Regions from separate parts of the Priestia sp. Y58 genome, predicted to be linked through region 1. Evidence: riboswitches for the same ligand, from Rfam matches in the RefSeq annotation. Region 1 holds a riboswitch; the other holds the start of a gene.
The links. Region 1 has a riboswitch for cyclic di-AMP ahead of MMB68_RS01440 (dicarboxylate/amino acid:cation symporter). Riboswitches for the same ligand answer to the same signal wherever they lie in the genome.

Region 1 (4,433 bases):
AAGTTAGCAGCAGGAGTAGCACATGAAATCCGTAATCCAATGACGGCGATTAAAGGGTTTATTCAGCTGTTAAAAGCATCAAAACAGTATAACGAAGAATATAATGATATTATGCTTGAAGAATTGAATCGCGTCGAATCCATTATTCAAGAATTTTTAACGCTGGCCAAGCCTAAAATTGAAAATTCATACCACCCAAAAAGTCTCAATCAAATCATCCGTCACGTGACATTACTATTAGATACACACGCCAATTATAAAAACTGTCGTATTATTAATGAAATTAGTGATGAGATTACAATCTTTTGTGAAGAAAATGCGCTTAAACAAGTTTTTATTAATTTAATTCAAAATGCGCTTGAGTCAATGAGCAAAGGTACAGTTAAAGTCACCGTTGAGAAAAGAAATGAATACGGCATGGTCATTATCGAGGATGAAGGCTGTGGAATTGATGAGCAATCTTTAGCCCGGCTAGGTGAACCGTTTTATTCTACTAAACAAACAGGAACGGGGCTAGGCTTAATGATTAGCTACCGAATAATCGAACAGCATCAAGGGCATATTTCATTTGCGAGTAAAGTAGGAGTAGGAACAAAAGTAGAAATTGCTCTTCCGTATATTAAAGAACCAGTGAACATTTCATAGCGCTTGCTATTCGTTCACTGGTTTTTATTTGACTGGAATAAAAACGAATGTTTTTTTATTTTTTTATTTTAATGTTCGTGTATATTGTTGACTAAAGGTTTTGTTTTTGATATATTATCAAATGGCTAGAAAATAACCGAATGATAATAAAAAAGAAAATTCGGTCAATGACTTTTATCTTTTACCCAAAGAAAAAAGATGATGGGAGAATGTACAATGAACTCAAATTATGATGTTATTGTGGTAGGGGCAGGACCCGCTGGGATTTTTACTTGCTATGAGTTAACGTTAAAATTACCGGAAGCAACTATTTTATTAATCGATAAAGGACACGATATCTATCGACGTAATTGTCCGATTCTTCAGAAAAAAATTGAAAAATGTCCGCCTGCGGTTGGCAAAAAAGAGTTTGCTGGCTGTTTGCCTGCTTGTTCTATCACAAATGGTTTCGGTGGAGCCGGCGCATATTCAGACGGGAAATTTAATATCACAAGTGAATTTGGAGGCTGGATGACGGATTATCTGTCTGAATCACAGGTGGTAGATTTAATTAAATATGTGGATGAAATTAATTTAAAACACGGAGCAACCGATACGATTACGGATCCGTTAACTGATAAAGTTCGTGAAATTGAAAAACGCGGATACGCAGCAGGTTTAAAGCTATTGCGTGCCCAGGTGCGTCATTTAGGAACAGAGCAAAATTTAGAAATTTTAAAAAGCATTTATGAATACTTAAAAGAAAAAATTGATATGCAGTATAAAACGGAAGTAGCCGATTTAATAACAGAAAAAGAAGATGGTCAGCATATCGTGCGCGGTATTGAATTGAAAAACGGTGAAAGAATTACGGCTGATAAAGTGGTTGTTTCACCAGGTCGAGACGGCTCGAAGTGGATGAGCGACTTACTAAAAAAACGCCGTTTAAAAATGATTAACAACCAAGTGGACATCGGCGTTCGAGTAGAAACATCCAACGTTGTTATGGAAGAAATCAACAAGCACTTGTACGAAGGGAAATTCATTTACAATACGTCTGTAGGTACAAGAGTCAGAACGTTCTGCAGCAATCCTTCAGGACATGTGGTAGTAGAGAATCATTCAGGTATTATGTTAGCAAATGGACACGCATACAAAGATCCGAAGCTTGGAAGTCAAAATACGAACTTTGCGCTGCTTGTTTCTCATAAATTTTCGGATCCATTTGATCAGCCAAACGAATATGCGCACGAAGTATCAAGGTTAGCTAATATGCTGTCAAACGGGGGCTTAGTTGTTCAAAAGTATGGGGATATTTTAAAGGGCCGTCGTTCAACAGCGACTCGAATTAAAGAAGGCTTTTTAGAACCAACGTTAAAAGAAGCTGTCCCTGGTGACTTGGGCTTAGTGCTTCCTTACAATACGATGAAAAGCTTAATTGAAATGACAGAAGCACTGGATCATGTAACGCCTGGTTTAGCTTCTGAACATACGCTGTTTTACGGTGTGGAAGCGAAATTTTATTCAGCTCGTCCAAAGCTAAACGATAAGTTTGAAACAGAAATCTCCGGTTTATACGTGGGAGGAGACGGAGCTGGTATTACGCGAGGACTCGCGCAGGCAAGTGCGTGCGGTGTGTGGGTAGCGCGTGACATTGTTGAAAAATTAAAGAATCGCAAAGCAAGTTCTGAACCTGTCACTGTATAAGAAAAAGAGGCCGTCACGGCCTCTTTTTTTATATGTGTTAAATAATGAGAGCGAATAAGTAAAAAGCAAAGAACTTGTACCGCTCAAACTCCGATAGTTTTATATGATAATTACCCGCTCTTTTTTTAAAAAGTATTACGGAATCCGTACGTCTATCGTGAGCAGAATTAAATAGAATAAGGCGAATTGATAATGTCCATTTCTTTCTATCAATAAAGTCAGTGAAATTTTAGGGAGTTTATATCAAGCAGTACAATAAGGATAAAATCAACAGTTGGAAAGAGTTGTTTTTTTGATGAATAAAATATTTATGGAAGCAGCAAAGTACGCGTACGTTAGAATAATTATGCAAATTTATGAATGGGATTTAATGAGAAGAAAGTTCACTTCACAAACTATTTTTTGAGTTAATTTTTTATCTATTAGATTGTAAGTCTTGTTAAATAAGTGTTTGTGTTTTATTAGAATATGATGTGAATATTTTAAAATACAACAATTCTCAACTTTTTATGATAAAATCCTGCATTATTTTTGAATAAAAACTTGACAGGATCATATAAAATGAATTTTAATTAAAGTAACAATTATTATCATGCAAAAACATTAAAGAAAATTATTTGCTTAATCTCTTTTGTTTTATAAGAGAACGGGGGACCCATATTTGTGCGTAATGTACTTGGGGTGAATCTTGAATGAATCAAGTGGAGTAACTCACGTACCCGAATCCGACAGCTAACTCCGTAAGCATTCAGTGAGGGAATAACAGGTCTATGAAACCATGATATTCTCATGGTTTTTTGTATAGCTAAAATATTCCTAAACTATTAATCTGAAAATTTTTAATATATTGTATATTTTGAGTGTTATCGTTCTCAATGCATGGTAAAATAAGTATGGTAGTTAGAATCATTCTAATATAATTTATTTACGGGAGGTAAATCTATGAAGCTATCGACAAAGATTATTATCGCGCTAATTGCTGGTGCTGTTGTAGGAGTGTTGATTAATGCTTTTGCTCCAAGTGCTTTTGCTCCGCTGGACAAGTACTTGTTTACACCGCTTGGCCAAATTTTCTTAAGCTTAATTAAAATGCTTGTTGTACCAATTGTGTTTTTCTCGATCACTTTAGGTGTAGCAGGTTTAGGAGATCCTAAAAAACTAGGAAGAATCGGGGCTAAAACAGTTTCCTACTTCCTAGTTACAACAACCGTTGCGATTATTATCGGTTTAATTTTAGCTTATGCAATTAAACCGGGTACGTTTGGATCTTTTGATACAAAAAACGCTTCTTTTGAAGCCGAAAAAGCACCGCCGGTTGGAGAGACATTCTTAAATATGATTCCAGTCAATCCAATTCAAGCGATGGCTGAAGGGAATATGCTTCAACTTATCGTTTTCTCTATCTTTATCGGCTTTGGTATTACGATGCTTGGAAGTAAAACAAAAGGGCTTTACAATTTACTAGAGCAAGGCAATGAATTAATGATGTACCTTGTAAATCTAGTGATGAAGTTTGCTCCTTACGGAACATTTGGTCTTCTTGCAACAGCGGTTGGAAGTCAAGGCTGGGAGGCAATTAAAGCGATGGGTCTATACATGATTGTAGTCGTGCTCGCGCTGTTCATCCATTCAATCGTAACGTATGGTGGAACTGTCGCTCTTATGGCCAGACGCAACCCAATTGAATTTTTTAAAGGTTTTGCTCCTGCGATGACAGTTGGCTTCAGTACATCAAGCAGTAATGCAACGCTTCCGATTTCAATGAATGTGGCACAGAAAAATCTTCGTGTCCCGGAGTCCATCAGCAGTTTTGTTCAGCCGTTAGGTGCTACCATTAACATGGATGGAACGGCAATTATGCAAGGTGTAGCGACTATTTTTATTGCACAAGTATACGGCGTTGACCTATCGCTGGGGGCTCTTGTGACGGTTGTATTGACAGCGGTGCTTGCTAGTATTGGTACAGCAGGTGTGCCGGGAGTTGGTCTCATTATGCTAGCAATGGTACTGAGTTCGGTTGGCCTGCCTGTAGCAGGTATCGGATTGATTATCGGAATTGATCGCTTGCTTGATATGCTTCGTACATCTGTAAATATTACGGG
Region 2 (4,433 bases), 130 kb from region 1:
GATAAAAACAATAATCACGCGGCCAAAGTATGAAAGTTCAGGAGTCGCTCCCATCGATAAGCCTACTGTTCCAAACGCAGAAACAACTTCAAACATAATTTTTACAAACGGCAGATTTTCCGAAATATTTAACAGAAAAATGGCCCCAAACACAAACATAATCGAAATCATCGTGATGGCTAGTGCCTTAAACACGTGAAGAGGAAGAAGTCGTCTCTTTAACAGCACAATATCTTCCCGGCTTCGTAAAAATGCCCATACAGAAAAAACAATCACCACAAACGTTGTTAGTTTAATACCGCCTCCTGTTGACGCACTTCCTGCACCAATAAACATTAATAAGACCATTAAAAAAACCGTTGCGTCATGCAGGTGAGCTAAATCAATTGTATTAAATCCAGCGGTTCTTGTCGTTACCGCTTGAAAATAAGAAGCCCATACTTTGTCTCCTAATGATAAATTTCCGAGCGTATGCGAATTGCTGTACTCTAAGAAAAAAATAAAAAGCATGGCAATCACATTAATCGCAAACGTGCTGATAATCATAATTTTTGAATGCAGCGTTAGTTTTTTATACGATTTTTTCACCCACATATCAGCAAGAACGGTAAACCCTAACCCGCCAATGATGAACAAAAAAGAAATCGTTATGTTAATAATAGGATCTCCAACATACTGCACTAAGTTATCAGACAGTAGTCCAAACCCTGCGTTATTAAAAGCTGAAATTGAATGAAACAAGCTAAAGAACAGCCCCTTAGACCATCCGAATTCCGGAACCCAGCGTATCGCTAAAAAAATAAGTGCAATAAACTCAATTAAAAATGAAAAGATAAACAGCCTTTTAACTAGCAGGACAACTCCGCCGACGCTCGTTTGATTTAATGCCTGCTGAACGAGCATACGCTCTTTAAATCCAATTTTTTTACCTAGCATCATAAAAATCAACACGGCAAATGACATAATGCCAAGACCGCCTATTTGAATTAACAGCATAATGATTGTTTGACCGATGACGGTAAAACGCGTACCTGTATCTACGACGGCTAAGCCGGTCACTGTCATAGCGGAAGTAGATGTAAAAAGGGCGTCTACCCACCGGATTGGCTCAGTAGTAGAAACAGGCATCATCAATAGAAGAGCACCAATAATAATTCCTCCGCCAAAAATGGAGACAAGCAGCTGCGGAGGGGTGAGTTTAATGATTTGTTTTTTCATCAGTTAAACTCCTTCTTCTTCAAAACGGTTCAAATCGCGATTATGTCCGATAACAATCAGCATATCTCCTTGTTCAATTATTTCATGCGCGGTAGGCGAAATCACCATTTCCCCGTCTTTTCGCTGAAAGCCGATAATGTTGCAGCCGTACTTGGCACGAATGTTTAAATCAAACAGCGTTTTATTATGAAGTTTCTTAGAAGCGACAATTTCGACAATACTATAATCCTTTGACAATTCAATGTAATCGATGATTTTTTCTGACACCACGTGATGAGCAATACGCTTAGCAATATCGCGCTCTGGATGAATAACTTTGTCCGCTCCTATTTTTTCGAGCACTTTTTGATGATACATATTCACTGCTTTTACCCATACTTGCTTAACGCCCATATCTTTTAAAAGCATCGTTGCGAGCACACTTGCTTCGATATCATCTCCAAACGAAATAAGCGCATGATCAACATTGCGGATACCTAGCCCCTTTAAGCTAGCTTCATCAATCGCGTTTGCTTGGACAACATATGTAGCTGAGTTGCTAAATTTATTTACTACCTCCTGATTGCGGTCAATAGCGAGCACATCCACATCCAGATTAGCAAACTCTTCAACCAAACTGCCTCCAAAACGACCTAATCCCAATACAGCAAACTGTTTTTTCATAGTGTATTTATTCCTTTCTTCAACTGCTGTGTGTTCTCTTAGCTTATACTTTTTCTAAAAAATTACATCTTTTTCTTAAAAAAAGCGCAAAAAAACACAGGAAGGCTCCTGTGTTTTTCCACACTCTTCCCCCTCAAAACGCTTGCGAAGTTAGCTGTCGGGTTCGGGTTTTAAGAGTAACCCTACCTTTTTAAGGATTCACCCCGGAGCACAATATGTGCGTAAATAATGGGTCCTCCGCTCCGTAATGGATTAAGCGATTTTTATTCAAATGTCTATGATCTATTTTTTAGAATAATCGATTCGATTCATGATACGTTTCACTTCACGAAAGCTATCTTACTCCTGTGAATTTTGTCTGTCAAGATATTTTTAGCGAAGACCTCACTTGCGCTGCAAGCTGCAAAAATCATATAAATCTAAACTGACAATCATTTTGTGAAATTGATCAAATAAATTAATAACAGCCAAAAGCTCTAACAGCTGCGTATCACTGTAAAATTTCTTTAATTGATCCATATCAGCATCGGTCAACTCCCTTGGACGCACCCGGTATACATCAATAAATCGAAACAGCAGCCGATCTTTTTCTTCCAGCTCTTTTTCTCTTAACACTTTTTGATTAAGCGTCTCATCCCCTACATATGACATGCTCATACACGTCTCACAGCCGTTAACACCTGCTAGATAAAGCCTAATTTTTTCCTTAGTCTCTTTTCCTACTATATCGCTGTTCCAAAGCGTGTCGTAAAGCTCATCATACAATCTTTTTACATGCGGAATTAAATTCAGTGCTTTTTCAAAATTTGTTCCCTCTTCGTTTGCTAACAAAACTCTTGCCATTTTTTACTCACTCCTTTTTAATTATTATAGTAAGAAAAACGGAAATTTTAGATTACATATAAAACATCTTAGCTACTATTACTAATCAAATGAAACGTTAATGAGAAAGAAGGTTTTCAATTGAAAATTGATGAAATTGATTTATCGATTTTACAGGCGCTGCAGCAAAACAGCCGCCTTTCCTTACGAGAGCTAGGAAAACAAATTAACCTGTCTCCCCCTTCGGTGGCAGAGCGAGTAAGGCAGCTAGAAAGCTTTGGCGTTATAAAAGGATATACGATTGATATTGATTATGAAAAGATGCACCTGCCTGTATCGTGTTTTATTGAAGTAACTATGAAAAACGGCGAGCACGAGCGTTTTAAACGATTTATTTCTCAGTATCCCTACGCTTTATTCTGTGAACGCATCGCCGGGCAAGCCTGCTTTATTACAAAGCTTCAGCTTCCCCACCTGCACGTACTCGAACAATTTATTAACGAAATTACACCTTATGCTAAAACGATTTCACACATCGCCCTTTCTCACGTGGAGATGTCTCCTGGATTACTGAGCCATTTAAAAGATGAAAAGTGATTGAAACGTAACGAAAGCAATCCAATCGAAAAGCGAACAATGGGATCAATGGAATCAATAAGCTCGTATGAATCACTTTTGACACCGCTGTTGATTTCCGTGTCAGTCTTCGCCTTGCCCTCCAATCAACAGCCAGAAACAAATAAATAGATTAAACATACGTTCACCATACTAACGAAAAGATCCGAACGATTCATCGTTCGGATCTTCTTTCCACTAAACTACTTTTGTCCCAAGCTCTTTTATTCGTCCAACAGCATAAAAAATAACCCTCCAAAGCTGGAGGGTATAAATTTTCCGAATAATGAAAGTTTTACAACTTCATTTTATCAGGTGACGACATTTCTGTCTACTTAAAAATGTAAAAGAGCTCTCTATTAATAGAAAGCTCTTTTACCTGCTTGTTTTTTGAAAACAATCAATCTATATAAAAGGGAACTACCTAAGGTTGAAAGTCACGTGGAACCTTGGCAGTTCATCCTGGATATACCGGTTGATATGATTCAAAACAAGTTCTTTCATCATTTCTTCTTTGACTTCTGATTCCGTTTTTTTATCTTTTTGTTTTAAAATAAGAATATAATAGACTTTACCCATTTTAATGGGCTCACTACTCTCTCCGATGTGCTGTTTTTTTAAAACATCTATAAAAGAGGGAGATAGACTTGAAAGCTTTAGATTATCAGCATTCTCTATTTTGCTGATTGTCTGGACATCAGCATATTTTTTTTGAACGTCTTGAAGAGATGTTCCTTTTTGCAGTTCAGCCGCAGCGGCGTCGGCATCATGTAAAGTGGAAAAATCCAGCTGTGTAAAAGATACGCGCGTTAGATCGTTTTCAATACGTTTATAGTAAGCAGTTAGTTCATCAGACGTAATTTGTTTACGGAAATATTCTTCTAATTTAAACTGATTTGTTAGCTGGTTGGTTACATCACTAGAACGAATATTTAACACTTCATAACCTTGTTTTCTTGTATCCTCGTCATATGAGCGTTTAATTTGCTTCCACATATCCTCAACTTGTTTTTGTACTTTATCGCTTGTCTTTAGATGCGAAATTAAGATTTTTTGCATAACAAGCTGCCGCAATAACTCTTTGCGGTAGCTTGTATCATTTAGCGGAGCATCTG

Region 2: another riboswitch for cyclic di-AMP. It lies ahead of MMB68_RS00750 (potassium channel family protein); the one in region 1 lies ahead of MMB68_RS01440 (dicarboxylate/amino acid:cation symporter).

The regions. Positions count from the first base shown of each region.
Region 1 covers NZ_JAKWFL010000001.1:254,254-258,686, reverse strand. The annotation lists gene MMB68_RS01450 (ATP-binding protein) at 1-645, shown strand, start outside; gene MMB68_RS01445 (NAD(P)/FAD-dependent oxidoreductase) at 862-2,331, shown strand; cyclic di-AMP (ydaO/yuaA leader) riboswitch at 2,940-3,094, shown strand; gene MMB68_RS01440 (dicarboxylate/amino acid:cation symporter) at 3,274-4,433, shown strand, end outside.
Region 2 covers NZ_JAKWFL010000001.1:121,230-125,662, forward strand. The annotation lists gene MMB68_RS00745 (TrkH family potassium uptake protein) at 1-1,218, opposite strand, end outside; gene MMB68_RS00750 (potassium channel family protein) at 1,222-1,881, opposite strand; cyclic di-AMP (ydaO/yuaA leader) riboswitch at 2,006-2,150, opposite strand; gene MMB68_RS00755 (carboxymuconolactone decarboxylase family protein) at 2,266-2,724, opposite strand; gene MMB68_RS00760 (Lrp/AsnC family transcriptional regulator) at 2,845-3,300, shown strand; gene MMB68_RS00765 (peptidyl-prolyl cis-trans isomerase) at 3,739-4,433, opposite strand, start outside.